Regions from separate parts of the Geobacillus thermopakistaniensis genome, predicted to be linked through region 1. Evidence: predicted binding sites of a transcription regulator. Region 1 holds the regulator's gene; each other region holds the start of a gene.

Region 1 (8,504 bases):
TGCATCGACATCCCCATTACATTTTTATTCCCATTTTCAGCCGGATCAACGCAACGAAGCGGCTAAAAAGACGCCTATATTCAAAAAAGGGGAATGGTTCGACAATGAAGAAACGATGGGCCCCGCTTCTTATTTTGCTTCTTCTATGGCTTTCCGACTGTTCATTCGGTGATATCAAGCTGCCTACATTAACGTTGACTATCAACAGCGAAACGGTCGACCACCGGCTCGGGATTTATACGTGGTCGACAGGCCGCCGCGGAGTGGTTGCTGATGCTGCGGCCCCGCCGCTGCTCGTCAAAGAACTCAAGCTCCATCCTGCCGCCCCGAGTGCAAAGCTTCACGTTCAATTTGACTACTGCCCAGCGGCAAAAAGAAAAAGAACACCGGGATTACTCCCAGTGTTCTTTGTTTCGCTAGGCGGATTACATCATGCCGCCCATATCCGGCATGTTGTTGTTGCCTTTGTTTTCTTCCGGTTTGTCGGCAACGACCGCTTCTGTCGTCAAGACCATTGCGGCGACAGATGCAGCGTTTTGCAGCGCCGAACGAGTGACTTTCGTCGGGTCAACGATACCAGCTTCGATCATGTCGACCCATTCACCTGTTGCCGCATTGAAGCCGATGCCCGGTTTTTCGTTTTTCAGGCGCTCAACGATGATCGAGCCTTCCAGACCAGCGTTTTGCGCGATTTGACGAACCGGTTCTTCGATCGCGCGCAATACGATTTTCACACCGGTTGCTTCATCGCCTTCCGCTTCGATGGCAGCGACTTTGTTGTAGATGTTCATGAGAGCCGTGCCACCGCCGGCGACAATGCCTTCTTCAACAGCCGCACGAGTCGAGTTGAGCGCGTCTTCGATGCGCAGTTTGCGTTCTTTCAATTCTGTTTCTGTTGCCGCACCGACTTTGATGACCGCTACGCCGCCAGCCAATTTCGCCAAGCGTTCTTGCAGTTTTTCGCGATCGAATTCGGACGTCGTTTCTTCAAGCTGCGCACGGATTTGGTTGATGCGCGCTTTGATGCGCTCCGAATCGCCAGCGCCTTCGACGATCGTCGTCGTTTCTTTCGTGACAACAACTTTCGCCGCACGACCAAGCGACGCGATCGTCGTCGATTTTAATTCACGGCCAAGCTCTTCCGAGATCACTTCGCCGCCTGTCAAAATCGCAATGTCTTCGAGCATCGCTTTGCGGCGATCGCCGAAGCCAGGCGCTTTGACAGCAACCGCATTGAACGTGCCGCGCAGTTTGTTGACAACAAGCGTCGCCAATGCTTCGCCTTCAACATCTTCCGCAATGATCAGGAGCGGACGGCCTTGTTGGACGACTTGTTCTAAGACCGGCAACAGTTCTTGAATGCTCGATACTTTTTTGTCCGTGATGAGGATGTACGGATTTTCAAGGACAGCTTCCATTTTTTCCGTATCCGTAATCATGTACGGTGAAACGTAACCGCGGTCGAATTGCATCCCTTCGACAACGTCGAGTTCCGTCGTGAAGCCTTTCGACTCTTCAAGCGTGATAACGCCATCATTGCCAACGCGTTCCATCGCTTCAGCGATCAATTGGCCGACTTCTTCGTCAGCAGCCGAGATCGCAGCAACTTGGGCGATCGACTCTTTTCCTTTAATCGGTTTGGAGATGGCTTTCAATTCTTCAACCGCAACAGCAACCGCTTTTTCGATACCGCGACGGATGCCCATCGGGTTGGCACCAGCTGCTACGTTTTTCAAGCCTTCGCGGATCATCGCTTGAGCCAATACCGTAGCGGTTGTTGTACCGTCCCCAGCGATGTCGTTCGTTTTGCTGGCGACTTCAGCGACCAATTTCGCGCCCATGTTTTCAAACGGATCTTCGAGCTCGATTTCTTTCGCGATCGTTACCCCGTCATTCGTGATGAGCGGCGAACCGAATTTTTTCTCCAATACGACGTTGCGGCCTTTCGGACCTAATGTGACTTTCACTGCGTCTGCAAGTTTGTCCACCCCGCGCAACATCGCACGGCGCGCTTCTTCACTGAACTTGATTTGTTTTGCCATACCCCGTTACCTCCTTATGAAATTGTTGGACTGCGTGCCACAAGTTAAGTATCCGATTAAGTACCCAGTATGTTTTCGGAATGTTTATGTGATGAACGCATATATTAGCGGATGACAGCCAAAATATCGCTTTCGCGCAAAATTAAGTATTCTTTGCCGTCGTATTTCACTTCTGTGCCCGCATATTTCGAGAAGATAATGCGGTCGCCAACTTCGACTTCCGGCGCGATGCGTTGGCCGTTATCGAGCACGCGGCCTGCACCGACAGCAACAACGCGGCCTTCTTGCGGTTTTTCTTTCGCCGTATCCGGCAGAACGATACCGCTAGCCGTTTTTTCTTCTGTTTCCACGACTTCAATGACAATACGATCGCCTAATGGCTTCAACACGGGGAACAACCTCCTTAACGATAGTTTTCACCGTTCTTATTAGCACTCATCACTATTGAGTGCTAACACACTTATAATATTAATGAACTTCTTTCAGTTTTGCAAGTAGGAAATGCAAAAAAATAACTGTTTTTCTCTCCTAAAGAAGAAAGAGCAAAAGGAGCCGGTTGTTTTGCCTCTACTCCCCATCCGCGCGGAGCCCGTTTTCATTATTTCACATTCCTCGGACTGATAAACGGCTCCGGTTAATTTTTTTTACGGCGGTCAGGTGGGATGCGAGGATGCAGTTTTCTTACTATTTTCGCCATACATGTGCTACAATACGGATATAATTTGAAATAAAAGGGGTAGAGGGTTTGAAACGCAACCACTGGTACGTCATCATCACGTATATCGTCATGCAGCTGTCCGCCTTTGTCGGCGTGCCGCTTCTTCGCGCCCTCGGCGTCGGCCAAGGAACGGAAAGCCGCCTCGAAGCCGCCAAACTGGCTTCCGGGTATTGGGCGATCATTAGTTTCCTGCTCGCTTTTGTCATTATCCTATGGCTGCTCCGCGGTGACCGCAACGAACGAATGATGCGGCGGCTGCCGCTTGCTTCCTCGTGGATGTGGGCGGTCTTGGGCGTCTTTTTGGCGCTCGCGGCCCAAAGCATCGCCGCCAACATCGAATGGCGGCTGCTCGGCATCAAACCAGGGTCGGAAAATACAAGGCAAATCATCGATATCATCCGCCTGACGCCGCTGTTGGTCGTCGTCACCTCCGTCATCGGCCCGATTTTGGAAGAGCTCATCTTCCGCAAAATCATTTTCGGCTCGCTTTATGAAAAATACAACTTTTGGCTTGCTGCGCTTGTCAGTTCGCTTTTGTTTGCCATTGTCCATATGGAGCCAGAACATTTGCTTCTGTACACATCCATGGGGATGGTATTCGCGTTTTTATACGCAAAAACCGGACGCATTTTCGTACCGATTTTCGCCCATGTCGCCATGAATACGTTCGTCGTCGTCATGCAGACGCTATTGGCCGACGAGATTGAGAAAATGATGCGCCAGTCCGAGCTGCCGCTCGCCGTTTGGAGGGTTTGGCTATGATGCGAAACCCTCGGCTGTTTTCGCTTCTGTATTTCGTCTTAGGCTCAATGTTTACGTATTTGGCCATCGAAAGTGCTCATGAAACGGTTTGGAACGTCTCCACCATCGCTTTAGCGGCGCTCGCTGCCTTTGATTTCGGCACCGCCCTTCGCCTTCTTTTCGCCTCAAAACGCTGACCCCCTTCCCGTGATTCGCGCGGGAAGGGACCAGAACATCAATCCCATGACGGCGATCATATCGTGAAAATGGAAACAAAAAAACAAGAGGCCGGCCTCAAAGCTCTGTTTTGCGGCTTTTGAGACAGCCCCTTCGTTTGGCCCGGCCTTGCTCGCTTTCCTCTCAATGTTTTTCGTCCCGCCTCACTCATTGCCTTCCTGCTCGACTGCTCGCTGCGCTTTCCGATAGCCGATGCGCGCCACCCAAATGCTTCCTTCATACAAAATGGTGAGTGGAATCATGACGATCACTTGCGACAACACATCCGGCGGCGTAATGACCGCCGCTAAAATAAGCAGCGCTAAATACGCATACTTGCGGATGCGAACAAGAAGCTGCGGCGTAATAAGCCCTAAGCGGGTGAAAAACAGCACAACAATCGGAAGCTGAAATACGATGCCAAACGGCAGCACGAGCTGAAGCAAAAACTGAAAATATTCATTAATGCCGATCATTTGTTGAACCCCTAGTTGGTCAGCCAGCTGGCTCATAAATCGAACGACAAACGGAAACAAGACGAAATAAGCGAAGCTGACGCCTGCTAAAAAAAGAACGATCGACGCCGGGATATAGCTTAACGTCACTTTCCGCTCTTTTTCATACAGACCGGGGCTTACAAACGCCCAAATTTGATACAACAGCACCGGAGCCGACAGCACAGCTGCGATGACAAAGGCAAACTGAAAATACACTTTAATCGGATCGGTGAGGCGGAAGGCGTTCATGGTCAAATGCTTCGCCTCGGCCGTTCGCTGCAAATACAAAATGACATCATCGACAAAAAAGAAACTAACGACAAGCGCCGCAGCAAAAAAGATGAGCACGATGATGAGCCGTTTTCGCAGTTCACCCAGATGCTCATACACCGACATTTCTTTGTCATTCATTGTTTCTCCATCCTGCCTTGTCATCGGTCGGTTTTCGTTTCTTCGTCATCAGCGAGCCCTTTTGTGGCGTCTTTAAACTCGCGAAGCGACTGGCCGAACGACCGCCCTAATTCTGGCAGCTTTTTCGTGCCAAACAGCAACAAAATCACAGCAACGAGCAACAAATATTTCATGTGTTGTTCTCTCCTTTTACGATGGCGATGGATAGTTTTTCAAAAAATAGACGAGCGACTGCAGCTCAATGGCTAAATCGATATGATGGACGCGAATATGGTTCGGCACGTTCAACCGCGCCGGAGTAAAGTTTAAAATGCCTTTAATTCCTTGGGCGACAAGGCGGTCGGTCAGCGCTTGAGCCGCGGCGGCCGGCACGGTTAAAATGGCGACCGGGATGTTTTCGTGAAGCCGCTCCTCCAACTCATCGAGATGATAGACCGGCACCCCGCCGACTGTCGTTCCTACTTTCCGCTCATCGACATCAAACGCCATCACGATTTTCGTATTGTTGTTTTTCGAAAAATTATAGTTTAAAAAGGCGGTGCCTAAATTGCCGACGCCAAACAAGGCGACTTCGGTCACCTCATCCTCTTCAAGCGTCCGGCGGAAAAACGACAACAAATAATTGACATTATACCCGTATCCCTTTTTACCAAGCGCGCCAAAATAGGAGAAATCGCGGCGGATCGTCGCCGGATCGACTTTCACCGCCTCGCTCAACTCGGCAGAGGAGACGCGTTGCTTGCCGGAAGCGTGCAAGTTTTTCAAAAACCGATAGTAAAGCGGCAGCCGTTTGGCGGTTGCCTGCGGAATTTTCGGTTGTTCGTTGCTCATGATCTCATCCCCTAGCTAATCGGTTTTCCGTCGGTAATGGCCAGACTTCCCGCCCGTTTTTTCGACCAAATACGTCGGACCGATGACCATTCCTTTATCAAGCGCCTTGCACATATCGTACACCGTCAACGCACAGACCGAAGCGGCCGTCAGCGCTTCCATTTCCACTCCTGTGCTCCCTTTCGTTTTCACCGTTGCCGTGATGACGAGCTTATGCGCTTCTCCATCGTTTTCCCAAGCAAAAGCAATGTCCACACCCTTTAACATAAGCGGGTGACACATTGGAATAAGGTCAGCTGTCTTCTTCGCCGCCATCACCCCCGCCACTTGAGCGACGGCGAGCACATCCCCTTTCTCGATCGCATTGCTCGTCATTTTTTCGTAAATTTCCCGGCTGACAGTCACGCTCGTTTGCGCCACAGCCACTCGCACAGTATCTTCTTTGTGCGTAATATCAACCATTTTCGCGCGCCCTTGTTCATTGAAATGAGTGAACGATGACAATACAATCTCCTCCATTTATACACTATACACGATTTTTCATCATTCGTCTTTGACCGTTTTCGCGACTTACGTTAAACTATTCGCGAGGTGAAATGACATGATCATTTTGCAAGTGCACGGGCTCACGAAATATTTCGGCGCTGACCTTATTTTATCGAATATAAAACTAGAAATACAGTCCCACGACCGAATTGCCCTTGTCGGCCGCAACGGAGCGGGAAAATCGACATTGTTGAAAATCATCGCCGGTGAACTCTCTTTCGACAGCGGCAAAATCATCAAACCAAACCATATCAAAATCGGCTATTTGGCGCAAAACAGCGGGCTCGACTCGCCGCGTTCCATTTGGGACGAAATGCTTGAGGTATTCACCCCGCTTCTAGGACTCGAAAAACAGCTCGCCGAACTCAGCATGCAACTCGGCGACCCAGACGTACTCGCCGATCCAGCTCGCTATGAAAAAACGCTGAAAACGTATGACGAGCTGCAAGAACAATACAAAGAACAAGGCGGCTACCAATACGAAGCCGATATCCGCTCCGTTTTGCACGGGCTGCAGTTTTCCTCATATGATTATAAAACAACGCCGATCTCGTCGTTAAGCGGCGGACAGCGGACGCGTCTTGCCCTTGGGAAATTGCTGTTGTCCAAGCCGGATTTATTGATTTTGGACGAGCCGACGAACCATTTGGATCTTGAGACGCTCTCTTGGCTGGAGCAGTACTTGCAAGCCTATCCCGGTGCCGTCCTGGTTGTTTCCCACGACCGCTACTTTTTAGACAAAATCGTCACTGACGTATACGAACTGTCGAATGCCACGCTCAAACACTATGCCGGCAACTACAGCCGCTATTTGGAGTTGCGGGCCGAGCAATACGAACAAGAGTTAAGACGGTACGAGAAACAGCAAGAAGAAATCGCCCGACTCCAAGACTTCATCCAGCGCAACATCGCCCGTGCCTCGACGGCCAAACGGGCGCAAAGCCGGCGAAAGCAACTGGAAAAAATAGAACGGCTCGAACGGCCTGTCGGCGATGAAAAATCAGCCTCCTTTTCGTTCTCGATCGATCGACCGAGCGGCTATGAAGTGCTCACCGCTGAAGACATAGCCGTTGGCTATGGCGACGGTGCACCCATCATCCGCCAAATCAGCTTCCGCATCACGCGCGGCGAAAGCGTCGCCCTAGTCGGGCCGAACGGCATCGGCAAGTCGACATTGCTGAAGGCGATCGCCCGAAAACTCCCTATCCAAACAGGAGAGCTCCGCTACGGCGCAAACGTCCAAATCGGCTATTACGATCAAGACCAAGCTGATTTGTCATCGAACAAACGGGTGCTTGACGAGCTGTGGGACGCCTACCCCGAAAAGACAGAAAAAGAAATTCGCACCGTGCTCGGCAACTTCCTGTTTTCCGGCGATGACGTTTTAAAACCGGTCTCCGCTTTAAGCGGCGGGGAGAAAGCACGCCTTTCGCTCGCCAAGCTGATGTTGCAAAAAGCAAATGTCCTTCTTTTGGACGAACCGACAAACCATCTAGACCTCGACAGCAAAGAAGTGCTCGAGCAAGCGCTCATCGACTACCCGGGAACGATTTTGTTCGTTTCCCACGACCGCTATTTCATCAACCGAATCGCAACAAAGGTGTTTGAACTTTCCAGCGGAGGCCTAACGGAATACTTAGGCGACTATGATTACTACATCGCCAAAAAAGAAGAAATACGCGAACTGGCACTCCTGAACGTCCGCCCGACAGAAACGGCAAGTGATTCTGCCAAAACGACATACGAGCAAGAAAAAGAGGAAAAAAAACGACGGCGCCAGCGCCAACGCCGCTTGGATGAAATCGAAGCCGAGATTGCAACGCTTGAAGCACAAATCGCTGAGATCGAGCAGCAACTTTGTGATCCATCCGTTTACGGCGACTATGAGACGATGCAACGATTGACGCAAGAAAACGACGAGCGAAAGCAGCGAGTCGAAATGTTATTGGCCGAATGGGAACAGCTTTATACTTCACTATAACCGACAACCCGCCTCTAGTTTCGGCGGGTTGTTCTTTAGTTAGTCACATTATCCACAAAAGAATCCACAATTTCCACCATGGAATATAAGTTATTCACCAACTTTTCCACATTATCCACAAAAAACATCTTCCTTGTTACACAAAAATCGCTGTGTATTGTCTTTCTTATGTTGATAGTGTTTTACCGCTTTTTCCACATTGTCCACAGATTTGTGGATAAAAATATACACAAACTTTTTTCACATGAAAATAAAAAGGACGATCCGTTTGCCTGCCGCAAACGGATCGCCCTTCGGTGTCTTTCGCGTTTCAGCCAACTGCCTAGACAAGCGGCAAGCTTGGATTGGCGTTGAGCGCCAAATCAGCCCGCTTTCCTTGTTGATATAACACTGTTCCCGCAACGGCAATCATCGCAGCATTATCGGTGCATAGCGATAACGGCGGGATGACAAGCTCCACATCGGGGAGCTCTTTCATTTTATCCTGCAGTGCAGCCCGCAGCCCGCGGTTGGCCGCCACC
Region 2 (6,415 bases), on a different contig from region 1:
CACCCATGCGCGCCATTTCCTGTACGCGGTCGCCGACTTATGGGATCGCTATCCGGAAAAACGGATGGCGATGAAAGAGGAGTTGGCAACAGCCAAATTGGTCGCCACCAATACCGCGCTTGAAGTCGTCGATTGGGCGATGCGCATTGTCGGCGGACAAAGCTTGTTTGCTGACAATCCGCTTCAGCGGCATTACCGTGACGTCCGTGCTGGATTGCACAACCCGCCGGCGGATGACTTGACGTTTCAATGGCTTGCTAAGCGGGCACTGACCCACAACCCACCGGCGCAATGAAACAAGAAAGCGGGTGGAATAATAGAAAGATCACTCAAATGACACAAAAAAAGCTGTCCCCTCACAAAGCAGGGACAGCTTTTTCCATGCCAAGCCGTTATTCCACCTCAAGCGCCGAGCGCAAAAACTCGGGCAAGGCGAAACATTGACGAAAGACCGCATCATTGACGTATTTCGTGTCGTTTGGAATGGTTGTCTGCGCCGGAAAATCGAGCGGCCGTTTCGAGCCGATCGTAAAGCTCCACAGTCCGCCTGGATACGTCGGCACCACCGCGGTGTACACAAGCACATGCGGGAACAGTTCGCGAATATTGCGGTACGTCCGTTTCAAGATATCCAAGTGGAAAATCGGCGACTGGCTTTGGCAGACCATCAGCCCGTCTGCTTTCAACGCGCGATGGACGTTGGCGTAAAACTCCGGTGAAAACAAGGCTTCCGCCGGGCCGACTGGGTCAGACGAGTCGATCATAATGACGTCGTAGACGTTTTCTTTCTCTTGCACAAACACGACGCCATCATCATAAACAAACCGCACGCGCGGATCCGATAAGTTGCCGGAGACGGCTGGCAAATGCTCTTTGCACGCCCGGACGACTTTTTCGTCGATTTCCACCATATCGATGGCTTCAAGATGAGCGTATTTCGCCGTCTCACGAGCTGCGCCGCAGTCGCCGCCGCCGATGATGAGCACCCGCTTCGCTTCCGGATGAAACTGCAGCGGCACGTGCGAAATCATTTCGTTATAAATATGGCCGTCAATCGAGGTCGTTTGCACGACGCCATCGAGTACGAGCATGCGGCCAAAATCGTACGAATCCAAAATCATCACATGCTGGTACTCGGACGGCTCGGCAAAAATCACCTCTTTGATTCGATAGCTGATTTTTAAGTTGTCGCGATCATCTTCGGTGAGCCAAAGCTCTCCATTGTCCATATGCAAGTAAGGTGGCAAAGCGCTTCCTTCGTGTTTCATTGTGACCTCCTTTAGTCATGCAGATGTTTTCACACCTTTCTAATCTTAATATATTCTTCGTCTTGTGGCAAACAAAGGGGATGTGATCGGCCGGTGCCGGACGTATTCATCCCGCCGCCCATGTTTGACGACTGGTTTCGTTTTTCCAACTGATGATCGTTCTTGCCGCCACATCCCGCGCAAAGGCCGCCATCGGTTTCGCATCATCCCGCGTCTTCCTTCCGTAGAGCGATGCTTAGTGATCGTGTGCCTGCCAAACGCCAAAAAACTCTCCAGCTTATAGCCAGAAAGTTTTCTCAACCGCGCCGCTCTTTCAATAAAGAACGAAGCGACGCTCGGTCTTCAAGCAAATCGGCGAGCGTATACGCATCCAGCACACGCAAAAACGCCTCTAACGCCTCGTGAAGTGCGAAGCGAAGCCGACATACCGGCGTTAAGACGCACTCATTGCCGTGGGCGGCAAAACACTCGACAAGCGACAAGTTTTCCTCCGTTTCGCGAACAACCGCGCCGATGACAATCTCCGCGGGGCGTTTCGCAAGGCGGATTCCACCGTTGCGCCCACGGATCGTTTCAATGTAGCCGAGTTTGCCAAGCTCATAGACGATTTTGCTTAAATGATGCTCTGAAATGGAAAAGGCAGCGGCAATGTCTTTGATGTTTGTTTTTTCTTCTTCATCAAGCGCGCCTAAAAACAAGAGGACGCGCAAGGCGTATTCCGTATAGTTCGTCAACTGCATCGTGATTCACAACCTTTAAGCGACATTCTTGATCCCATTGTACCACACCTGATTCGAACGGAGAATTGTGAACAATTTATTAAAGATGTATTTGAAATATTGTTTTTTCGCAGTGATCATGGTTGAATAAAAGATGTATTAAAAATACATGTTTTACAAGGGGATGAAATCATGACAACGACAACGAAATTGCATCCAAAAACGATTGAAATTGTGAAATCAACGGTGCCTGTCTTGGAAACACATGGCGAACAAATTACGAAGCGGTTTTATGAACTCATGTTTTCCAATCATCCGGAACTGCTCCATATTTTCAACCACGCCAACCAAAAGCAAGGGCGGCAGCAACGCGCCTTGGCCGCAGCCGTGTATGCGGCAGCGCGCTATATCGACCAGCTTGATGCTATTTTGCCGGTTGTGCGGCAAATCGGCCATAAACACCGCAGCTTAGGAATCAAACCAGAACAATACCCGATCGTCGGAAAGCATTTGTTGCTGGCGATCAAAGACGTGCTCGGCGACGCCGCCACCGACGAAGTGATCACGGCTTGGGCGGAAGCATATGAAGCCATTGCGTCCGTTTTCATTCAAGTGGAAAAAGAGCTCTACGATGAGGCAGCGGCCAAACACGGAGGCTGGCGTGACTTTCGCCGATTTGTCGTCGTGAAAAAGGTGAAAGAAAGCGGCGTCATTACTTCGTTTTATTTGGAGCCGGAAGACGGCAAGGCCATCAGTGATTATTTGCCGGGTCAATACGTGAGCGTCAAACTGTCGATTCCGGGCGAGACGTATACGCATATTCGCCAATACAGCTTATCGGATGCACCTGGAAAAGGGTATTACCGCATCAGCGTCAAACGGGAAGCAGCTACAGCGGACAAGCCGGCCGGCATTGTTTCCAACTATTTGCATGATCATGTCCAAGAGGGCGACGTGCTCGAGCTTAGCGCTCCAGCCGGCGATTTTACGCTTGATTTGTCCAAAACGACGCCGGTTGTGTTCATCAGCGGCGGCGTCGGCATCACTCCGCTTTTGAGCATGGCGCATACGTTGGCCATCCGCCAACCGACCCGCCCAGCGGCGTTTTTGCATGCTGCTTTGAATGGCCGCGTGCACGCGTTTGATAAGGAGCTTCGGATGTTGGCGGAACGCCCGTCATTTTCTTACCGTATTTGTTACGAGTCGCCATCCGACGAGGATCGCCGCCATCCACATTTTGGCAAAGAAGGGCGGATCGACCTCGCATGGATGCAATCCGTGATCCCGACGAAAGACGCAGACTTTTATTTCTGCGGCCCGATGCCGTTTATGAAAACCGTCTATCGTGCCCTAAAACAATGGAGTGTGCCAGAGGAGCACATCCATTACGAATTTTTCGGCCCGGCCGGCGATTTGACGAAAGACTGAGAGAGGTTTTTCGCTTGCCAGGGGGATGACCCAAAAGGGTCATTTTTCTTAACAAAACACAACATATTGTTTCTTAATGATTGTTTCAAACCTATATACGGTAATAAGAAAGGGTGTCCCGATCCTTTTGGGACACCCTCTTTTGTTATCTTCCCTGTTGGCAAGTTCATGAATTTTTTGTATGATGAATTGCAAGAAAAGCAAGAAAAGGGAGAGACAACGCATGACGACATTTCGCCAACATCGCTGGCAATCATTTTTGCAAGGTTACGAGCAGCGCGCTCGAATCCTTATCTCCTGCCCAGATCGCCCGGGCATCGTCGCGGCAGTGACGTCGTTTCTGTACGAACAAGGGGCGAATATCGTTGAATCGAGCCAATATTCGACCGATCCTGAGGGAGGGACGTTTTTTCTCCGCTTGGAGTTCGACTGTCCAAACATCGCCGAGCGAAAAGAAGAGATCGAAGCGGTGTTTGCCCCGATCGCTGCTGAATTTGAGATGCGTTGGCAGCTTCGGCTGCACAACGACATTCGGCGAATCGCGATTTTTGTCTCCAAAGCCGAGCATTGTCTGCTTGAACTTCTTTGGCAATGGCAGGCGGGAGAGCTGATCGCCGACATCGCCCTTGTCATCAGCAACCACCCCGACTTGCGCGAGACGGTCGAGTCATTTGGCATCCCTTATGTGCATATTCCGGTGACGAAAGAAACGAAAGCGGACGCCGAAGCCGAACAAATCCGTCTGCTTCGCGACTATCAGATCGACACCATCGTGCTTGCCCGCTACATGCAAATTTTGTCGCCGGCGTTTGTCGCTGAATTCCCGGGACGGATCATCAACATCCACCACTCATTTTTGCCCGCCTTTATTGGCGCGCGTCCGTATGAGCGGGCGTATGAGCGCGGCGTCAAATTGATCGGCGCCACATCGCACTACGTCACCGACGATTTGGATGAAGGGCCGATCATTGAGCAGGACGTCGCCCGCGTGGACCACCGCCACCATCCGGACGACTTAAAGCGGATCGGCCGACTGATCGAAAAAACGGTGCTCGCCCGGGCGCTTCGGTGGCATTTGGAAGACCGGGTCATCATCCACGGAAACAAAACGATCGTGTTTTATTGAACCCAAGCGGGAGAGGATTTTTCCTTTCCCGCATGGTATAATGAAGACAAGCAGGATTTGGCCGCCCAAAGAGCGAAATTTCATCCGTAGGGAAGGAGGGAAAAAGCCTATGGGAGAAAAACGGACGCCCAGCGGTTTTCTGTTAAAACAACGTGCGTTTTTAAAATTGTATTTGATTACGCTCACCGAACAGGAGCGGCTCTACGGGCTGAAGCTGCTTGATGTATTGCGCCAAGAGTTCAAGCCGTTCGGCTACCGGCCGAACCACTCCGAAGTGTATAAGGCGCTGCACGATTTGATCGAAGACGGCATTTTAAAACAAGTGAAACAGAAAAAAGAGGGAATGAAGTACCAAGAAGTCGTCTACTATCGGTTCGCCGAGGGCGGACAGGAAAAGGCGAAGCTGTACAAACGCCAGCTCAAGGCGGAGCTTGATCGGTGCGCGGCGCTCATTCGCAAGGCGATTGAGGACAACTTCGGTTGAGAGCGCCTCGTTTTTTCTTTGTTATATTTACATAATATATTTATGGTCTAGTTCTTTTGTTTTGCGTCCCGCCGGGCGATCTAGTAGAATGAGAGGGGAAGATCGCCACAGAGAGGAAGTCAGAAGATGGGAACATGGCCGTTGACGGTCACGAAAGAAATGGAAAAGCGAAAAGAACTGTTCCGCCGCGATCCGGATCGCGCGTTGATTGGAGCGGGCGGGTACAAGGCGGCAGATGAGGCGATCGTGCACGATGCCGCCATTGCGCTCGCGCTTGGGAAAAACGTGCTCTTAAAAGGCCCGACCGGATCGGGAAAAACGCGGCTTGCTGAAACGTTGTCCGCTTTGTTTGGTCAACCGATGCACAGCATCAACTGTTCCGTGGACTTAGACGCCGAAGCATTGCTCGGTTTTAAGACGATCGTGCACAAAAACAGCCAGGCGGTGATCGAGTACGTGCCCGGACCAGTCATCCAGGCGATGACAAAAGGGCATTTGCTATATATTGACGAAATTAATATGGCGAAACCAGAGACGCTGCCGATTTTAAACAGCGTCCTTGACTACCGGCGGCGGCTCACGAATCCGCTCACCGGCGATCTCGTGCAGGCGAAACCGACATTTGGCGTCATCGCCGCGATCAATGAAGGCTATATTGGCACCGTACCGCTCAATGAGGCGCTCAAAAACCGGTTTGTCGTCATCAATGTGCCGTATGTGCAAGGAGAAACATTAAAATCGGTATTGTTGGCGCAAACTACATTAACGGATGAAACGTTGATCGATCGTTTCGTCGCCCTGTCGGCTGATCTGCTTGTGCAGGTGCGAAACGGACAAATCGCCGAGGAAGCGGCTTCGGTGCGCGCTTTGTTGGATGCGTGCGATTTGGCGGCGTACATGCCGCCATTGCGGGCCATTGAACGAAGCATCGTCGATAAGCTCGACGATGAACGGGAACGGGCCGCAGTGCGCAACATCGCTGAAACGTGGTTTGACGAATAGGAGGCTCGGCATGGAGCGGTTTATGATGTTCAATGACCGAACGGTCGACTCGAGTTTGGTCATGCAGCTTTCTGACCTCGCCCAAACGCTCATGCGCCGCCGCGACGTTGCCATCCAGTTCGCCGCCCATTCCGGCGTGCATTGTGTCAAGCCGGTCGTTTACGTCAGCCATTTTTGGGATGGGTATCCACCATTGGAGCGGGAAACGGCAATGAAAAGCGACGTCGGCTTGCGCATCATCGGCACGTATCGGCACACCGACCGATTGGCGGTTCGCGCCTTCCGACATGCGGTGGAATCCCGACCGCTCTCCAAGCTTTCCAAACAGCTGTTTACATTCGCTGAAGATCTTCGCTTGGAAGCTTTTCGGCCACCTTTTCCATTTCCT
Region 3 (8,504 bases), on a different contig from region 1:
CTCATAGTACGGCCAGTTGTTCGTATAGGTGATGTGGTCGCCAAGTCTTGGCGTGCTTGACAGCCAAGCGGTCCAGAAGAAAAAGTCGGCAATTTGCTTGATTTGGTCGCCGTCCGCGACCCAAGCACGGCCTGATTTTGGCATGTCGCTTTCTTTGATCAATCCTTTTTTCAATCCCCAACCATCGCCATTGGTGAACACGTCGCGGTAATAGTCGCGCACTTTTTCCAACCCGTATACTTGCGCATCTGTCAGGACGAGAACATCCGTAACCGGGTTGTAGCGATTTTTTCGCATTTCCTTGATGACTTGTTCGCGGATGATCGTTTTCTCATCGGCGGTTAAATCGGCAAACGGTTTGTGATACCGCTCTTTTGCTTTGTAATCTTGCATGCCTTCCGTATAAATTTTCAACGCTTCCGCCGTATAGTCCGGCCCCATATACGACCCATGCCCAAGCACGGTTCCGTAATCCATCAGCCCGTATTTTTGGAAGACGGCCTGCCCGCCGATGATCGTTTCTTTCGTCATCAACACTTGGCCGTCTTCACTGCGCACTTCCTTCGGCCTCGGCGCCATTTCTTTAAAAATCCAATATCCGCCGACAAGCAGGACGGTAAAGCTGATCACAATAGTGAAAATGAGAATCGATTTGAGAAAACTGTTGGTCGTTTGCCGCCCCGGCCGCATGTTGGGGCGAACGGATCGATGAACTTCCATATGAGCCAACCTCCTTCTCGTTTGTTCGCCCCCATTGTAGCGCGCTGATCGTTCGGCGGTTTGTGAGCCGGGGCAAATGTCCGTTATGATTTATATCACAGCTTTATGGCGTGAGAATGTATACAATGAAGGCAGAAAAGGCCAAACGGCGCGGATGTTCAAAAAGAGAAAAGCATCGATGCTCTGTTGACAGCCGCCACACTTTTGTCACATTTCCAAAGGAGAGAACGCCATGGCGAACCATTGGATGAAAGACCGCTTAAAAGCTGTTCCGTTGTTTCGTGAACTGTCCGATTACGAGCTTGATTCGCTGGTTGCCATTTCCCACGTGCGCGTTTACAAGCCGCGGACGTTTGTCTTTATGCAAGGCGACCCGCTCGAGCGAGTCTATTTCATTCATTCCGGCACGGTAAAAATTTATAAAACGGACTTCAGCGGGAAAGAACAAATCGTTTCGATTTTGCAGACGGGAGAAATGTTTCCGCATGCCGGCTTTTTCTTAAAAGGCACCTATCCGGCCCACGCCGAAGTGGTCGAGGAAGCGACATTGATCGCGATCCCGATCCACGATTTCGAACAAGTGCTGATGGCGAGCCCTGAACTTTGCATAAAACTGTTTCGCGTCATGGGCGAAAAAATCGTTGATTTGCAAAACCGGCTCGAAGCGCAAGTGCTCCATAATACGTACGAACAAATCGTGTTGCTTTTGTTGCGGCTGACGCGCACGAACGCCGTCAAACAAGGGAAGTGGCACCGCCTCACCGCCCATGTGACAAACCGCGAGCTGGCCAACATGATCGGCACCGCCCGGGAAACGGTGAGCCGCACGTTGAGCCAACTGAAACGGAAAGGGCTGGTTGACGTCGACGAACACGGCTTTTATTTGATTGACCGCGAAGGGCTCGAACAAGAAATCTTTTTCTAACTCCTTTTTCCCCATCGTCCGGCACCGGTCGGGATGCGCAATGGAGCTGATGGGGTTTCCTTTCAAACATTTCGGCAAGCCCATCTTTCTGGAACATGCTATTCCGCCCTTTCAAACGAAAACGAAACCTTTTTTCCAAAGTGGAATATGTCATGTTTCGGCCGAAAGATGTGAGCTATATCACAACATTCCACAGTGAAAATGATTATCATGATAGTCAAAAAGGAGGGAAAGCGCATGGGTGTGACGATTGAACTCGATGTACGCGAAGATTTGCGGCAAAAGCGGGAACCGTTTGAAAAAATTATGAACGCCATCAAGCCGCTGCAGCCGGGCGATACGTTCATTTTACACGCCCCGTTCAAGCCGCTGCCGTTGTTTCCGATTATGAAAGCGAAAGGATTTACGTACGAGGCCGAACAAATCGAGAAAAAACATTGGAGAGTAACGTTTGTCAAACAGGGGGGATGACCGATGATCCTCGATAACCGCGGACTCGAGCCGCCGCAGCCAATGATGCGGACGCTCGCTGCCCTCGCTAAGCTGAATCCTGGGGAGACGCTGACGATCATTAACGATCGCCGCCCGATGTTTTTGTACGAGCAGCTTGACGAGCTTGGCTACCGGCACGAGACGGTCGCACGCGAAGACGGCAGTTTTGAAATCCGCATTACGAAAGGATGAGCAACGTGTTTCCTACTCGCACGGGGACGGAAACAGACGTCCGTCTTCCGTTCTCGTTTATCATGTTCGCCGTGTTGGCGTTCGCCGCGTCGCAGCTTATGTTGCTTGGAGCGATTCCCTCACTTAGCAGCGGCGCGTTCCGGCTGCCGTTCGTGTGGGCGGCGGCCCACCTGGCGTTGCTTGGCTTTGCATTGATGACGGCCATGGGGGCGATGTACCAGCTCGTTCCGGTCGCCTTTTTGACGCCGATTTGGAGCGAGCGGCTCGGTTTTTGGCAGTTTGCGATCACCGCTCTCGGCATCGTCGCCTTTGCCGCCAGTTTAGCGTTTACGCCAAACCAGGCGTTTCTCCCTGGCTTGCTTCTGCTGTTCGGCATCGTGCTGTTTGTCTGGCAAATGGCGATGACATTAAAACAACAAAAAAACAAAACGATCATGACGCTGTTTGTCGCGACTTCCTTGTTGTTTTTGCTGCTGACGGGCGCCGCCGGAGGGCTGCTTGCCTTTCACTTTTTCGCCGCCACAGGCGCCAACAGTCATGAAACGGTGTTCGGCTTGCATGTGCTGTTCGGGCTGTGCGGCTGGTTCACACTGCTCATCATAGGCTTTTCGTACAAAATGGCGCCGATGTTCTCGCTCGCCCACGGCTTTTCGCTGCGGCCGGCGCGTTACGTCTATGCGCTGTACATCAGCGGGATTGCTGTGGCGTTCGCCAGCTTATTCTTGCGAAGCCACGCATGGCTTGCAGCCGGTGCAGCCTTGCTCATGAGCGGATTCGTTGTTTTCGCCTGGCATATCCGCGCCATTTTGCAAAAGCGGATGAAAAAAACGCTTGACCGCCCGTTCCGCTTTTCGCTTTCGGCCATCGTCATCGGCCTTGTGCTGCACGTTGCCGCCTTTGTCGCCATCGTCGTCGGCAGCGGACGGCTGCTTGGCATCATTGTTTATCTATTCATTGTCGGCTGGATTCTCTTCAGCATCGTCGGCTATTTGTTCAAAATCGTGCCGTTTTTATGGTGGACGCATCGCTACAGCGAAAAAGTCGGCCAACAAAACGTGCCGACGTTAAAACAAATGATGAATGAGCGAGCCGTCACCGTCCAATGCCGCCTATGGCTCATCGCCCTCGCGCTGGCGGCCGTTGCGCTTGCTGTCGCGAGCGTGCCGCTGTTCGCCATCACTCAAGTGCTGTTGGCTGGATTAAGCGTTGCCTTTGCCGGAACGATTTTAACGGTCTTCCGAAAATAAGCGAATGAGGAGGAAAAGAACGATGGATGTCCGCGAACTTGCCATTCAACAGCTGAAAACGGTCCTTGATCCGGAGCTCGGCATTAACGTCGTCGATTTAGGGTTGATTTATGACTTAAAAATCGAAGATGGGCATATCAATGTCCTGATGACGCTCACGACCCCCGGCTGCCCGCTTCACGACTCGATCGCCGGCGGCGTCAAACGGGCGCTTGAGCACATTGACGGCATCCGTGACGTGCGCGTCCAAGTGACATGGAACCCGCCATGGACGCCGGAGCGAATGAGCGAAGAAGCGCTCCGGCAGCTTGGGCATTTTTCTTGAAACACTCCACTTTTTCCATCCCCTTTTCGCCGTTCGCCCGTGTTGGGCGGGCGGTTGTTTCATTGTTCTGCAACTGCTGAACACTCCCCGCCCTTTATTTTTGTATCATAATAGAAAAAACGAGAGCCATCGCTTGGCTATTTAAAGGAAAAACGAATCGAGGCCGCGAATCATATACCAAGAGGTGAGAGCGATGTTTGCCAAAATCGACGAGCTGAAACAACGGTTGGATGCGTTGCGCCCTTTGCCTCCAGGGTTGGTGAAAAACTTGCGGGAATCATTTCGGATCGAATGGACGTACCATTCGAACGCCATCGAAGGCAATACGTTAACCTTGCTGGAAACAAAGCTAGTCATAGAAGAAGGGATTACCATTGGCGGGAAACGGCTTAAGGAACATTTGGAAGCTATTAACCATGCGGAGGCGATTGACTTTATTGAAGAGTTAGTCGCAAACAAAGAACATTTGACTGAGCACGTGTTGAAACAGGTCCATTATTTAGTATTAAAGAGCATTGACAATGAAAATGCCGGGAAATATCGAACATACAATGTGCGCATTTCCGGCAGCTCGTACACCCCCCCTCACTTTTTGCATATACAAGATGAAATGAATCAATTGTTTTCTTGGTATGAAACGAATCAACATGCTCTTCATCCAATCGAACTGGCGGCTCGTTTCCATTTTCAGCTCGTATACATTCATCCATTTGCTGACGGAAACGGACGAACCGCCCGCTTAATGATGAATTTCATTTTAATGCAGCATGGCTATCCGCCCGCTATTGTGAAAGCAAACCCGGAACAGCGCCGGAAGTATTACGAAGCGTTGGAAAAAGCGAGCGTCAAAGGTGAGGTCACTCCGTTCATTCAACTGATCGCCGCATGTGTCGAAGAAAGCTTGCGCCATTACTTGTACGCTTTAGGGATGGAGGATTAACAACAGAGCGCAAACAAAACGACACGGAACAACGGGCATTTCCGTGTCGTTTGTTTTTCTCCTCCATGAGACCCGCCTCCGGTTGGCGTTTGATCGGCTATTCAAGCAACACGTTCCACAACCATGCCATCAAAGGAACGATGACAAAAAAGGCGAAGGCGATGTATCCGACATATCGAATCCACCGGGGAAATCCTCGCCAATCGAGGGCTTCCCGCTTCATCGCCCCTCCCGCGGCGATCCGATCCAACTCTTCGGCCGGCGAAAACACCCGGTCATCCATCCGTTGAATCTCTTCTGTCCGTTGCGTTTCATGCCTCTCTTCTTTTCGAGATCCCTTCATGACGCCCCTCTTCCCCACGATTTTCATGAACAGACCAAAACGATGGTTCCATCCAACAGCCGCTATCCCCAAACATTCAACCTAATCAGCTGTGATGTTTTCCTCTTCATTATACCGTCTCTCATCGTCAGAAAGCACCCATATTTTCCACGCATTTCATGAGAGAGGACAAATGCACTTCTTCTAAGTTGGACGATGTATCTCGCTGCCCGCAGCCCCGTCTCATTCCTTCACCCGCAATAGGCGCATGCTGTTGAGTGTCACTAGCAGCGTCGCGCCCATATCGGCGAACACCGCGAGCCAAAGGGTGAGCCAGCCCGGGACGGCGGCCACGAGTGCCAGCACTTTAAGCCCTAAGGCGACGGCGATGTTTTGCCGGATGACGGCAAGCGTTCGGCGCCCAAGGTGGACGGTGTACGGCAGCTGGCGCAAATCGTCGGCCATGAGCACAACATCGGCTGTTTCCAAGGCGGCATCCGTTCCCGCCCCGCCCATCGCCACACCAATATCGGCCGCGGCCAAGGCAGGGGCGTCATTCACCCCGTCGCCGACCATGGCGGTCATGCCGCAACGTTCTTTCAGCTCGCGGATCGCCGCCAGCTTCTGTTCCGGAAGGAGCTCGGCGCGAATATCGGATACGCCCGCTTGACGGCCGATGGCCTGTGCGGTTTGCTCGTGGTCGCCCGTCACCATCACCACTTCCGCCACCCCAAGGCGCCGCAGCGCGGCAACCGTTTCCGGGGCGGACGGCCGCAGTTGATCGGCCGCGGCGACAAGCCCCAACAGCCGATCGGCCGTGCCGACGGCCATCACGGTTTTTCCTTCGTCCCGAAAGGCAGAGATTTGCTTTTCCGCTTCATCGGGCAACTTCCCGATCCAACTGGTAAACAAAGCGGGGCTGCCGATATAGTACGTGTTCCCCGCAATCACCGCCTTCACTCCTTGGCCGGTGAGCGATTGAAACTCCTCGACGGCCACATCAAGAAACGGTGCTCCCTCTTCTTCCGCTTTGCGGACGATGGCAGAAGCCAAAGGGTGCTGCGACCGTTTTTCGATGGCGGCGGCGATGGCCAACAGCTGCTCACGTGTTCCTTCATACACGACGACATCGGTCACGGCTGGTTTCCCTTTCGTCAACGTCCCGGTTTTATCAAAGGCAACGGCACGCAGCCGGCCGATTTGTTCGAGATGCACGCCGCCTTTGATGAGCACGCCGCGCCGAGCCGCGTTTCCGATGGCCGTCACAATCGCCACCGGGGTGGAGATGACGAGCGCGCACGGGCAGCCGATGACAAGAACGGCAAGACCGCGGTAAATCCAATCAAGCCACTCCCCGCCCATCACGAGCGGCGGAACGATGGCGATCAGAAGCGCGGTCACGATAATAAACGGCGTATAATAGCGAGCAAACCGGTCGACGAACGCTTGCGACGGCGCCCGCTCCGCTTGCGCCTCTTCTACAAGATCAATCATTTTCGCCAATGTCGTTTCATCCGCCCGCTTTGTCACTTCAACTTCGAGGAATCCTTCTCCATTCAGCGTCCCGGCAAACACTGCATCCCCCACTGCTTTTTCCACCGGCAGACTTTCACCGGTGATCGCCGCTTCATTCACTGTGGAGGCGCCGCTTATGACAATGCCGTCCAAAGCGATTTTTCCACCCGGCTTGACGATCATGACATCCCCGACGCGAACGTCTTCGACCGGAACGGTCACCTCCTCCGCACCGCGCCGAATCGTCGCTGCAGCGGGCGCCATCTCCATCAACGAGGCGATCGACCGCCGTGCTCGATCCATCGAGTAGCTCTCGAGCGCTTCGCTGATGGCAAATAAAATGACAACGACTGCTCCCTCTTGCCATTCGCCGATCGCCGCCGCACCGAGAATAGCGATCGTCATTAATGTTTTCATATCAAACTGCCAGCGGGCCAGATTCCGGAGCCCCGTCCAGAACAGGGAGTAGCCGCCGATCACGATCGCCGCCAAATACATCGCAATCGCCAGCATCCCCTTGTCCGCCGCATCGGCCGCAATGCCAATCAGAAGCAATACAGCAGAGACAAGGACGTTCCTGTTCTCTTTCTTCTTCCAAAACGGCTCCCGCCGGATGGTGCGCTCGCGTTCTTCACGAATTTTCAGGCGTTCAAACGCTCCCGCTTGTTCAAGCTCATCAATCGTCGCCTCGCCCCAAACGGTGAGCTTGGCGGCGCCGAAATTCACTTTCGCCTCTTTCACGCCGGGCAAGGATTTCACGTTTTGCTCAAACTTAGCTGCGCAGTTTGTGCACGTCAGTCCTTGCACGCGGTATGTTTTGGCCTCGAGCCGATCTAATGTTTGTTCATTCCCCACGGCCGTCCCCCTCTTTCCGATGGGCGAGCGCGACAAGCAGCAGCTCGCGAATATGGTCGTCATCCAGTGAATAAAAGGCGAGTTTTCCCTCTTTCCGATATTTCACGATGCCTTGTTTGTACAAGATGCGCAAATGATGCGATGTCGTCGCCACCGTCGCACCAATGACGTTCGCTAGGTCACAGACGCACAACTCCTCTTCACCGCAAAGCGCATACACGATCTTCGCCCGATTTTCGTCGGCAAGCGCCTTGAAAAACGGCACGATCGCGGCAATGTTTTCATCACGAAGCCGCCGCTGAACCCGCTCGACCTTCTCTTCGTCATAACAGTAAACGTCGCACACATCATGACGGTGCATTCCTTCTCGCTCCTTGTCAATATTCAAATATTCGTTTGAATATAGAATAGCATATCTCCCCCTTATATTCAAATATTCATTTGAATAAAAAATGTGTTCAAACGAAAAATCCGCCTTTTTTGTTTTTAAAAGGCGGATTCCCTCTTGTGAAGCACGCTTTAGCTGACCACAAACATGTTCGTTTCCTCATTGCCGATTTTGCTTACACATGCTCGCGAAACCAGCGCACCGTCTCCAAAAACGCTTCACGCGTCACTTTATGGCCGGCGTGCGGGTCAGCGATGAATTGCAGCCGGTCTTCGTTTCCTTCATAAAGTGGTTTAATTTGCTTGTAAAACTCATATGTATAAGCATACGGGACGATTTGGTCGGCTTTCCCGTGCCAGATGAACAGCGGCCGGCCGTCGAGTTTTTCCGGCTGCTTGGATAAATCGTAGCGGGCGAGCTTTTCTTTTTCGAGCGCAAGCAGCGTCGGCGGCAGCGGAATGTCGATTTGGCGCCGCTTTCCTTCTTCAATCATCTCATCAAAAAAGGCGCTGTAGTTCGGGCAGCCCATGAGCGCCACCGCCGCCCTCACCCACGGATAGACGGCGAGCGCGCCGAACGTGAC
Region 4 (8,504 bases), on a different contig from region 1:
TCAACGCCTGTTTCATTTCAGAAAGACCAGAATGCTTGCATCCATGAAGCTGTCGTTTGTTGCCGTCATTCGTTATTCGACAAAAAAAGAGGAATTCCTTTCTTTAAAACGTCGATTTTGTTGATTTCTTCTTCGCGATGGGACCCCGTTTTATGGTATAGTGGTCTATGTAGGAGGGACTGTGATGAGCATCAAATATTCGAGCAAAATCAACAAAATTCGCACTTTCGCCTTAAGCTTGATTTTTATCGGTGTCATTGTCATGTATCTTGGGCTGTTTTTTCGTACGTCCCCGGTCATCATGACGTTGTTTATGTTGTTTGGGATGTTGTTTCTTGTCGCCAGTGGCATTGTATATTTTTGGATCGGCACACTCTCGACGAGAGCCGTCCAAGTTGTTTGCCCGTCGTGCGGCAAAGTGACAAAAATGCTCGGACGCGTCGATTTATGCATGTTTTGCCGTGAACCGTTGACGTTAGACCGCGAACTGGAAGGAAAAGAGTTTGACGAAAAGTACAACAAAAAAAGAAAAAGCTGATAGCCGCCTTGTGCTATCAGCTTTTTTAATGCGAATGCGCCGGCGCCCCGCTTTTTTGACAGTCAGGGCAGACTCCGTACACTTCCATGCGATGATGGTCGACCTTAAAGCCGGTGACGTGAGCGGCAAGCTGCTCGACTTCATCAAGCGCTGGATAGTGGAAATCGACAATTTTGCCGCACTCTTCACAGATGACGTGATAATGATTGGAAGTGACGAAGTCAAACCGGCTTGACGAATCGCCGTACGTCAGCTCTTTGACAAGCCCGATTTCCTTAAAGACGCGCAAGTTATTGTAGACGGTAGCTACACTCATGTTTGGGAATTTCCCTTCCAGCGCTTTGTATATTTCATCAGCCGTCGGATGGGACATCGAGCTGATCAAATACTCCAATATCGCATGACGCTGCGGCGTGATGCGTATGCCAGTCTTTTTCAGCATGTCAAGCGCTTCCTTCAGTTGCTCGTTGTCAGACACCGTCATGCACCTCACTCTCTGTGCAAAGGTGAAAAAAATTATCACTTTATAATATTTATAATTAGTCTACAAAGAATACATGCCATTTGTCAATATAGATGCCATTAATATATGGGCTCAGACGCCATTTTAACAAAAAAAGGAGGCGGAAATTGTTTCCGCCTCTTATGTCATTCATTTGAGGAGGTTACTATGTATCATACGCCAAACGATGTACATTGTCTGGACGCTTACCTAGATGACGCTAGTCGGGCGACTTCCGCAAGCGCCTCATCGACATGCCCCTTCACTTTCACCCCGCGCCATTCTTGGACCAACGTTCCGTCGGGGGCGATAATGAATGTCGAGCGATCAATGCCCATATATTCCTTGCCGAAATTTTTCTTTTTCTTCCATACCCCATACAGCTCGGCCACTTCATGCCGCTCATCAGAAAGAAGCAAAAATGGCAACTCATATTTTTCGATAAACGCCTCATGCCGATTCATCGGGTCGGTGCTCACTCCTAAAATGACGGCGTTCAACTCAGCGAACTGCGCATGGCGATCGCGAAAGTCGCACGCTTCGGCTGTGCACCCCGGGGTCATGTCTTTTGGATAAAAGTAAAGCACCACATACCGGCCGCGAAAATCAGACAGCGAAACCATTTTCCCATTGCTTGCCGGCAAGGTGAAATCTGGAGCTGGCTGGCCAATGGCAATCGTCATGTCGTTCCCCCCGTCTTCTTCGTTTTCTTTTAGCGTAGCGAAGACGAAGGGAAATTGCAACTCATATCAGCGATGATCCCAGTCAAACACGGTGCGCGTCACGATGACAGCGGGCATAATGTAGCCGAGCAGCGCTTCGGCAATGGCGATCCACCGCCCGACGCCGATCGGAGTGACATCACCGTATCCGACCGACAAAAGCGTCATACCGCTTAAATACAAGCTGTCTTCAAGCAGCGACAAACGATCTTTCGATGCGCTATTTGGGGATGGGGTAAACACAGCATGGCCGTTTACTTGCAAAATCATATAAATCATGGCAAAACCGAGCAACATCGTTAAATACCATTGGACGAGAACCCATAAGCTATCGAGTGACAGGCGATGCGTCGCTTGCACGCGCACTGTCCAAAGCGAGGTGATGCTGCCGAGCAGTACGGCGGCAACAATGCCAAGGAAGGCGTAATCCATCACGTTCCCCCCATTTTTGTCCGTCGTTCATATATACGCGGACAACCGGGCGATTATACCGCATGACCCTCCGCACCCTGCTTGAATCGGCAGCACTCCTGTATTCCACCGGATCACCCGACCCATTTGACAAGCCAGCGTCCCGTCAGATGAAGCCAATCGTTGCGCTTTACTGAGCAAAATAGCGCGCCAATACACCTTTTAACGTCGCAGCACTACGGTGGAACCATTTTTTCTCCTCCTCGTCAAGTTCAATTTCAATCACTTCGCGGATGCCATTTCGGTTGATCACAGCAGGCACACCGATGTAGACATCGCGTTCGCCGTATGGGCCGTCCAAGTAAGCGGAAACGGTCAAAATGGCATTTTCATGATGCAAAATGGCGCGCGTCACGCGGGCAAGCCCCATAGCAATCCCGTAGTACGTCGCTCCTTTTTTCTCAATAATTTGGTAGGCGGCATCGCGCACATTGACAAAAATGCGCTCGAGCTCTTTTTGCGCTTCTTCCCCTTTGGACTCGACCAGCTTGCGGATCGGCACGCCGCCGATATCAGCCTGGCTCCAGACCGGGAGTTCAGTGTCGCCATGTTCGCCGATAATATAGGCGTGCACGTTCGTCGGGGCGACGGCGAAATAGTCGCCCAACAAGAAGCGGAACCGCGCCGTGTCCAAAATCGTGCCCGATCCGATTACTCGCTCTTGCGGCAGGCCGCTGAATTTCCACGTCGCGTACGTTAAAATGTCGACCGGATTGGTGGCGACGAGAAACAGTCCTTGAAATCCGGATGCCATGACCGACTCAACGATCGAGCGGAAAATGGCAATGTTTTTGTCCACAAGATCAAGCCGCGTCTCGCCCGGTTTTTGGTTGGCGCCGGCGCAAATGACAACCAAATCGGCATCGCGGCAATCATCGTAATCGCCGTGCCAAATGTCAGCCGGCTTCGGCGCAAATACTTTCCCATGGTTGAAGTCCATCGCATCGCCCTCAGCCTTGTTTTCATTTGCATCGATGAGCACGATCTCATCGGCAATCCCTTGATTCATTAAGGCAAACGCATAACTGGCGCCGACAAACCCGGTGCCGACGACCGCTACCCGATTTCCTCTCCCGTTTTTCATCACTATTCACCTCTTCTTCCTTTTTGTGAATATATTCACATTTTATTTTACGCCACAACATGCTAACGATACAGACAAGGTTGTGTCGATTGCTTGACCATTGTTTGTCATTTTGATGGCAAATGAACAAAAACGGGCGGGGCGCCTAGCTCCCCGTCCCGCGATATCGTCTCACCCCGGCGTTCCAAAGCATGACCGAAACGGTGAAGCAAACCATGCCGACCACTGGGGTGAAAAAGGCATAACTGTACCATTCCTTTTTATCAAGAAAATAAGCAGCTGGATAAACGCCGACAAAGGCAAACGGCAGCACCCACGTTAAAATATAGCGGATGACGCGATGATAAATATCGATCGGGTAGCGGCCATAGCTGCTGATGTTGTACATCATCGGCATGATGGATGTGCGGGCGTCGGCAAAAAAACTGATCGTCGCCAGTGAAATGAAAATGCCGGCATAAATCAATGCACCGCCAATGACAAACAAAATAAACACGAAGACATCATACCAATGAAATGAAAGAGACAAGCGGCTGCCGGCATACAGCATAATGATCAGCCCGGGCACAGCGCCAAGCAACGATTCGAGCTCCATCCGCTCCAAAACAATTTGAAACAGGCTGTTTAGCGGGCGCGTCAACACGCGATCCATTTCCCCCTGCACAATATATCGTTCATTAAAATCCCAAAGGTTAAAAAAGGCGCCAAATACGGCATATGGAACAAGAAAAAAACCGTAAATAAACAAAATCTCATCGCGCGACCAGCCGTGAAGCAGCGTCGTATGGCCGAACACAACCAGCAAAAATACCAAGTTGACCGCCTGAGCCATAAAGTCAGACAGCCACTCCACGAACAAATCGGCTCGATATTGCAGCTTTGTCTTCATATATTGCGCCATGTATTGAAAAAAAACCGATACGTAAAACAACGTTTACCCCCCTTGCACAACAAGACGCTTTTTCGCCGCTCTCCATAACCATCCAATCGGAAAAAGCAATACGATGCACCACGTTGCCTGCAGAAGCAGGCCATCACGGACAGCAGCACCTTTAAAACTTTCTGTCATGATCATGCTTGGGATGTAGCTGATGGCTTGAAACGGGAAATACATCATCGCCCGTTGCGCCCAATCAGGATAAAAGGAAAGCGGCAAAATGAGCCCAGAAAACAAGTCGATGATAAACCGCTTCGCCCTAAGCAACCCTTCATTTCGGAACGTAAAGAACGTCACAACCCCCGCAAGCAAGTTCAGCTCCGAAAAAATGATAAAGCTGAATAGAAGCGACAAGCCGAAAGACAGCCACGTTTTGGCGTGTCCCGGAAACTGAAGCGGCAAAAAAAGCGATACGACCAAAAGCCCAGGCAGCGATAAAAAGAAAAGGCGAAACAGCCCTTCGCCAAGCCCTTGCACAGCTTTCATCCCTAAATAGCTGTACGGGCGGATCAGTTCAATCGCTACTTTTCCATCGCGGATTTCCATGGCGATTTCACGGTCAAGGTTGTTAAAATAAAACGCCCGCGCCAGCCAGGAAATGGCGACATACGTCGTCATTTGCCCAAGCGACATCCCTTGCATCGATGATTTGCCGCCATAAATAGCCGACCAAAGGAAGTAATACGCTGCGATGTTAATGGCGTAAATCAAAATGCCAGTGTAATAGTTTGTCCGGTAGGCGAGCATCATTAAAAAGCGGATGCGGACCATTTCGACATACTTACCCATGAACCGCACCTTCCTCATAAATATTGCGGATGATCTCCTCCGTCGGCACTTCGTGAATATGGATGTCATTTAACGCACAACGGGCAGCGACGCGACTGACAACTTCCGGCACGCCTCCTGATGGAACGTGCGAGACCCAAACGTTTGGCTGTTCACCTTTTTTCCAAACAACATCCAACCCTTCAGTCAACTGCTGCAAAAAAGCGGCCGTCACCGCTTCGGCAAACGTAAAGGCGACCCGTTTTCCTTGGCCCCATCTTTCTTTCAGGCGCTCAAGCGACCCGTCGTAAATGATTTTCCCTTCATCGAGCATAATGACCCGCTCGCAAAGCGCTTCAATGTCTGACATATCGTGCGTCGTCAGCAGGATCGTCGTGCCATACCGTTCATTCAATTGCTTTAAAAACTGGCGGATGTTGAGTTTGACAAGCACATCAAGGCCGATCGTCGGTTCATCCAAAAACAACAGCGGCGGGTTGTGAATGAGCGCGGCGGCAAGCTCACAGCGCATCCGCTGGCCAAGCGACAGCTTGCGCACCGGCTTATCAAGCAGCGGGCCGATCTCAAGCATGTCAATCACCTCGGCCATATGGCGGCGATATTGCTCGTCCGAGACGCGGTACACTTTTTTCAACAGCCGGAACGACTCTTGAACAGCGATGTCCCACCATAATTGCGAACGCTGGCCGAACACGACGCCGATCGTGCGCACGAATTTTTCGCGCTCTTTATGGGGATTCATCCCGTTGACGACAATGCGCCCAGACGTTGGCGTTAAAATGCCGGTCAACATTTTGATCGTCGTGGATTTGCCGGCGCCGTTTTCGCCGATATAGCCGACGATTTCCCCTTGCTTAACAGCAAACGAAATGTCATCAACCGCTCGAACGAGCGTATAACGGCGCGTCCATAAATCGCGAAACGCTCCGACAAGGCCGGAGCGGCTTTTGTGCACTTTAAATTCTTTGCGCAAATGTTCTACTTCAATCGCGTTCATCGTTCTCCTCCTGACCTCTCCTTGGCGTCAAAGGAAAAAGGCGGCTTGCGCCCTTCTCCTATGTTGCATTATACATGAATCGCCGCCATTTTCATCTTTTTTGTTTTCCAGTCTGTTGACGCCATTGCGTTAGGCGCCGCCTCCGATTTGGAAAGAACGGCAAAATGCTTTTGTCCTAAATCAATGCCCACTCGCCGATCGACCGTCGGCAACAGTTGGATGTCAGTTCCGCCCATACGGAAACAAACGATTTCCTGTCGGATTTTTTCGAATCGGCACGTCAATGATGGGAGAAACCGATCCGTCTCCCGCTTTACACCTATAGCATTGAAGTTTGAGTCTTCTCGGTTTACTATATAAAGAGGCAGTCAGCGGAAACAGGAGGATCAAACAATGCAGTGGACCAAATCAGAACAATTATATAAAGAAGCGCTCCAGCACATTGTTGGTGGAGTGAACAGCCCGTCCCGCTCATACAAAGCGGTCGGCGGCGGTGCGCCAGTCGTGATGGAGCGGGCGCAAGGAGCCTACTTTTGGGATGTGGATGGAAACAAGTACATCGACTACTTGGCCGCCTACGGACCGATCATCGCCGGGCACGCCCATCCACACATCGCGGAAGCCATCCGCCGCGCCGCCGAGACCGGTGTGTTGTACGGCACGCCAACGCCGCATGAGATCACGTTTGCCAAAATGTTAAAAGAGGCGATCCCGTCGCTCGAGAAAGTGCGGTTTGTCAACTCGGGAACAGAGGCGGTGATGACCACGATCCGCGTCGCCCGCGCCTACACCGGACGAAGCAAAATCGTCAAATTCGAAGGCTGCTACCATGGCCATTCGGACCTTGTGCTCGTCGCCGCCGGCTCGGGGCCATCGACGTTGGGGACGCCGGACTCAGCCGGCGTGCCGCCGAGCATCGCCCAAGAAGTCATTACCGTGCCATACAACGATGTCGAATCGTTCCGGGAAGCGATGAACGTTTGGGGCGAGCAAGTCGCAGCGGTCCTCGTCGAGCCGATCGTCGGCAACTTCGGCATCGTCCTGCCAAAACCGGGCTTTTTAGAAGCGATCAATGAGATTGCCCACAAGGAAGGGGCGCTCGTCATTTACGACGAAGTGATCACCGCCTTCCGCTTTATGTACGGCGGAGCGCAAAACTTGCTCGGTGTGGAGCCCGACTTGACGGCGATGGGGAAAATCATCGGCGGGGGCTTGCCGATCGGGGCGTACGGTGGACGCCAAGACATTATGGAACAAGTCGCTCCGCTCGGACCAGCGTACCAGGCCGGGACGATGGCCGGCAACCCGGCGTCGATGCTCGCTGGCATCGCCTGCCTTGAAGTGTTGAAACAAGAGGGTGTCTATGAGCATCTCGACCGATTGGGAGCAATGCTGGAAGAAGGCATCCTGGCCCATGCTCGCCAATGCGGCCTGCCGGTGACCGTCAACCGCTTAAAAGGCGCGCTCACCGTCTTCTTCACTGACGAAAAAGTGGAAAACTACAAGCAAGCCCAGCGCAGCGACGGCGAGTTGTTTGCGAAATTTTTCAAGCTCATGCTCAAACAAGGGATCAATCTCGCGCCGTCGAAATACGAAGCATGGTTTATCACCCTCGCCCATACGGAAGACGACATCGCCTACACGATCGACGCGGTCGGCAAGGCGTTCCGGCAGCTTTGAACACCAGAAATTTCTCAACGCCCCGCCTTCATCGGCGGGGCGTTATATTTTTTCCTTGCGCACATAGGATGAAACTGTGTATAGTACTGAATGGTTCACCAAAACAAAAAGGAGAGTTTTGATCATAGATGAAACTCGGTGCCCGCATTTTCAAAACGGGGATCGCAGTGGCGCTCGCCTTGTTCTTAGCAGCGCTCTTCCAGTTTCCATCGCCGTCATTCGCCGGCATTTCCGCTGTGTTCGCCATGCAGCCGACCATTTACCGCTCCTATTTATCGCTGATCGAGCAAGTGCAAGCGAATGTGATCGGCGCCTTGTTCGCGATCGCGGCGGTTTTCATTCTTGGGCGCGATCCGTTGGTCGTCGGTTTGACGCTGATGATCGTCATCGCCCTTTGCCTGAAAATGCGCCTTGAATCATCGACGATTTCCGTAGCGCTTGTCACAGTCATTGCCATTATGGAATATACAGACCGCCAGTTCATTCAATTTGCGGCCATTCGCTTTTTAACGATGATGCTCGGTATTTTCGCCGCCTTTGTCGTCAACTTGATTTTCTTGCCGCCGAAATACGAAAAAAAGGTATATGAAAAAATCAGCGAAGAAACAGAGGCCATTTTAAAATGGATCCGCCTGCATAAACAGCAGGCAGCCGACCATCACCATTTGAAGGAAGAAATTGAAGCACGACACGAAGAAATGACCAAACTCGAGCATCTATATTTTATGTACAAAGAAGAACGCACGTATTTTCGACGCCAACGCTTCCAAAAATCTCGCAAACT

The links. Region 1 encodes Rex, which represses fermentation and respiration genes when NADH is low (regulators of the CRP and FNR family bind a similar motif). Its sites were predicted from a motif close to TTGTGAAATATTTCACAA; they were not measured.
Region 2: the regulator Rex is predicted to act here: its motif matches at 2,074-2,091, upstream of nsrR (nitric oxide-sensing transcriptional repressor NsrR).
Region 3: the regulator Rex is predicted to act here: its motif matches at 1,814-1,831, upstream of T260_RS130455 (DUF2249 domain-containing protein).
Region 4: the regulator Rex is predicted to act here: its motif matches at 3,341-3,358, upstream of T260_RS127355 (L-lactate dehydrogenase).

Annotation. Positions count from the first base shown of each region.
Region 1 is NZ_AYSF01000051.1:2,739-11,242, reverse strand. It holds gene groL (chaperonin GroEL) at 426-2,042, opposite strand; gene groES (co-chaperone GroES) at 2,147-2,431, opposite strand; gene T260_RS128890 (CPBP family intramembrane glutamic endopeptidase) at 2,788-3,522, shown strand; gene T260_RS128895 (YdiK family protein) at 3,519-3,698, shown strand; gene tatC (twin-arginine translocase subunit TatC) at 3,882-4,625, opposite strand; gene tatA (twin-arginine translocase TatA/TatE family subunit) at 4,646-4,798, opposite strand; gene T260_RS128910 (redox-sensing transcriptional repressor Rex) at 4,815-5,456, opposite strand; gene moaC (cyclic pyranopterin monophosphate synthase MoaC) at 5,472-5,960, opposite strand; gene T260_RS128920 (ABC-F family ATP-binding cassette domain-containing protein) at 6,058-7,983, shown strand; gene tsaD (tRNA (adenosine(37)-N6)-threonylcarbamoyltransferase complex transferase subunit TsaD) at 8,306-8,504, opposite strand, start outside.
Region 2 is NZ_AYSF01000093.1:73-6,487, reverse strand. It holds partial or broken gene T260_RS01000000138160 (acyl-CoA dehydrogenase family protein) at 1-295, shown strand, start outside; gene speE (polyamine aminopropyltransferase) at 393-1,268, opposite strand; gene nsrR (nitric oxide-sensing transcriptional repressor NsrR) at 1,565-2,008, opposite strand; gene hmpA (NO-inducible flavohemoprotein) at 2,180-3,415, shown strand; gene purU (formyltetrahydrofolate deformylase) at 3,639-4,541, shown strand; gene T260_RS123425 (replication termination protein) at 4,651-5,025, shown strand; gene T260_RS123430 (ATP-binding protein) at 5,185-6,027, shown strand; gene T260_RS123435 (hypothetical protein) at 6,038-6,415, shown strand, end outside.
Region 3 is NZ_AYSF01000045.1:2,354-10,857, forward strand. It holds gene T260_RS130465 (nitric-oxide reductase large subunit) at 1-720, opposite strand, end outside; gene T260_RS130460 (Crp/Fnr family transcriptional regulator) at 953-1,645, shown strand; gene T260_RS130455 (DUF2249 domain-containing protein) at 1,883-2,116, shown strand; gene T260_RS130450 (DUF2249 domain-containing protein) at 2,120-2,329, shown strand; gene T260_RS130445 (membrane protein) at 2,326-3,576, shown strand; gene T260_RS130440 (metal-sulfur cluster assembly factor) at 3,599-3,901, shown strand; gene T260_RS130435 (Fic family protein) at 4,095-4,841, shown strand; gene T260_RS130430 (hypothetical protein) at 4,939-5,184, opposite strand; gene T260_RS130425 (heavy metal translocating P-type ATPase) at 5,407-7,533, opposite strand; gene T260_RS130420 (ArsR/SmtB family transcription factor) at 7,523-7,894, opposite strand; gene T260_RS130415 (alpha/beta fold hydrolase) at 8,097-8,504, opposite strand, start outside.
Region 4 is NZ_AYSF01000057.1:1,579-10,082, forward strand. It holds gene T260_RS127375 (YgzB family protein) at 185-538, shown strand; gene perR (peroxide-responsive transcriptional repressor PerR) at 564-1,022, opposite strand; gene bcp (thioredoxin-dependent thiol peroxidase) at 1,247-1,723, opposite strand; gene T260_RS127360 (potassium channel family protein) at 1,790-2,194, opposite strand; gene T260_RS127355 (L-lactate dehydrogenase) at 2,364-3,317, opposite strand; gene T260_RS127350 (ABC transporter permease) at 3,463-4,248, opposite strand; gene T260_RS127345 (ABC transporter permease) at 4,252-5,043, opposite strand; gene T260_RS127340 (ABC transporter ATP-binding protein) at 5,036-6,040, opposite strand; gene T260_RS1000000139835 (hypothetical protein) at 6,109-6,276, opposite strand; gene T260_RS127335 (glutamate-1-semialdehyde 2,1-aminomutase) at 6,434-7,720, shown strand; gene T260_RS127330 (FUSC family protein) at 7,849-8,504, shown strand, end outside.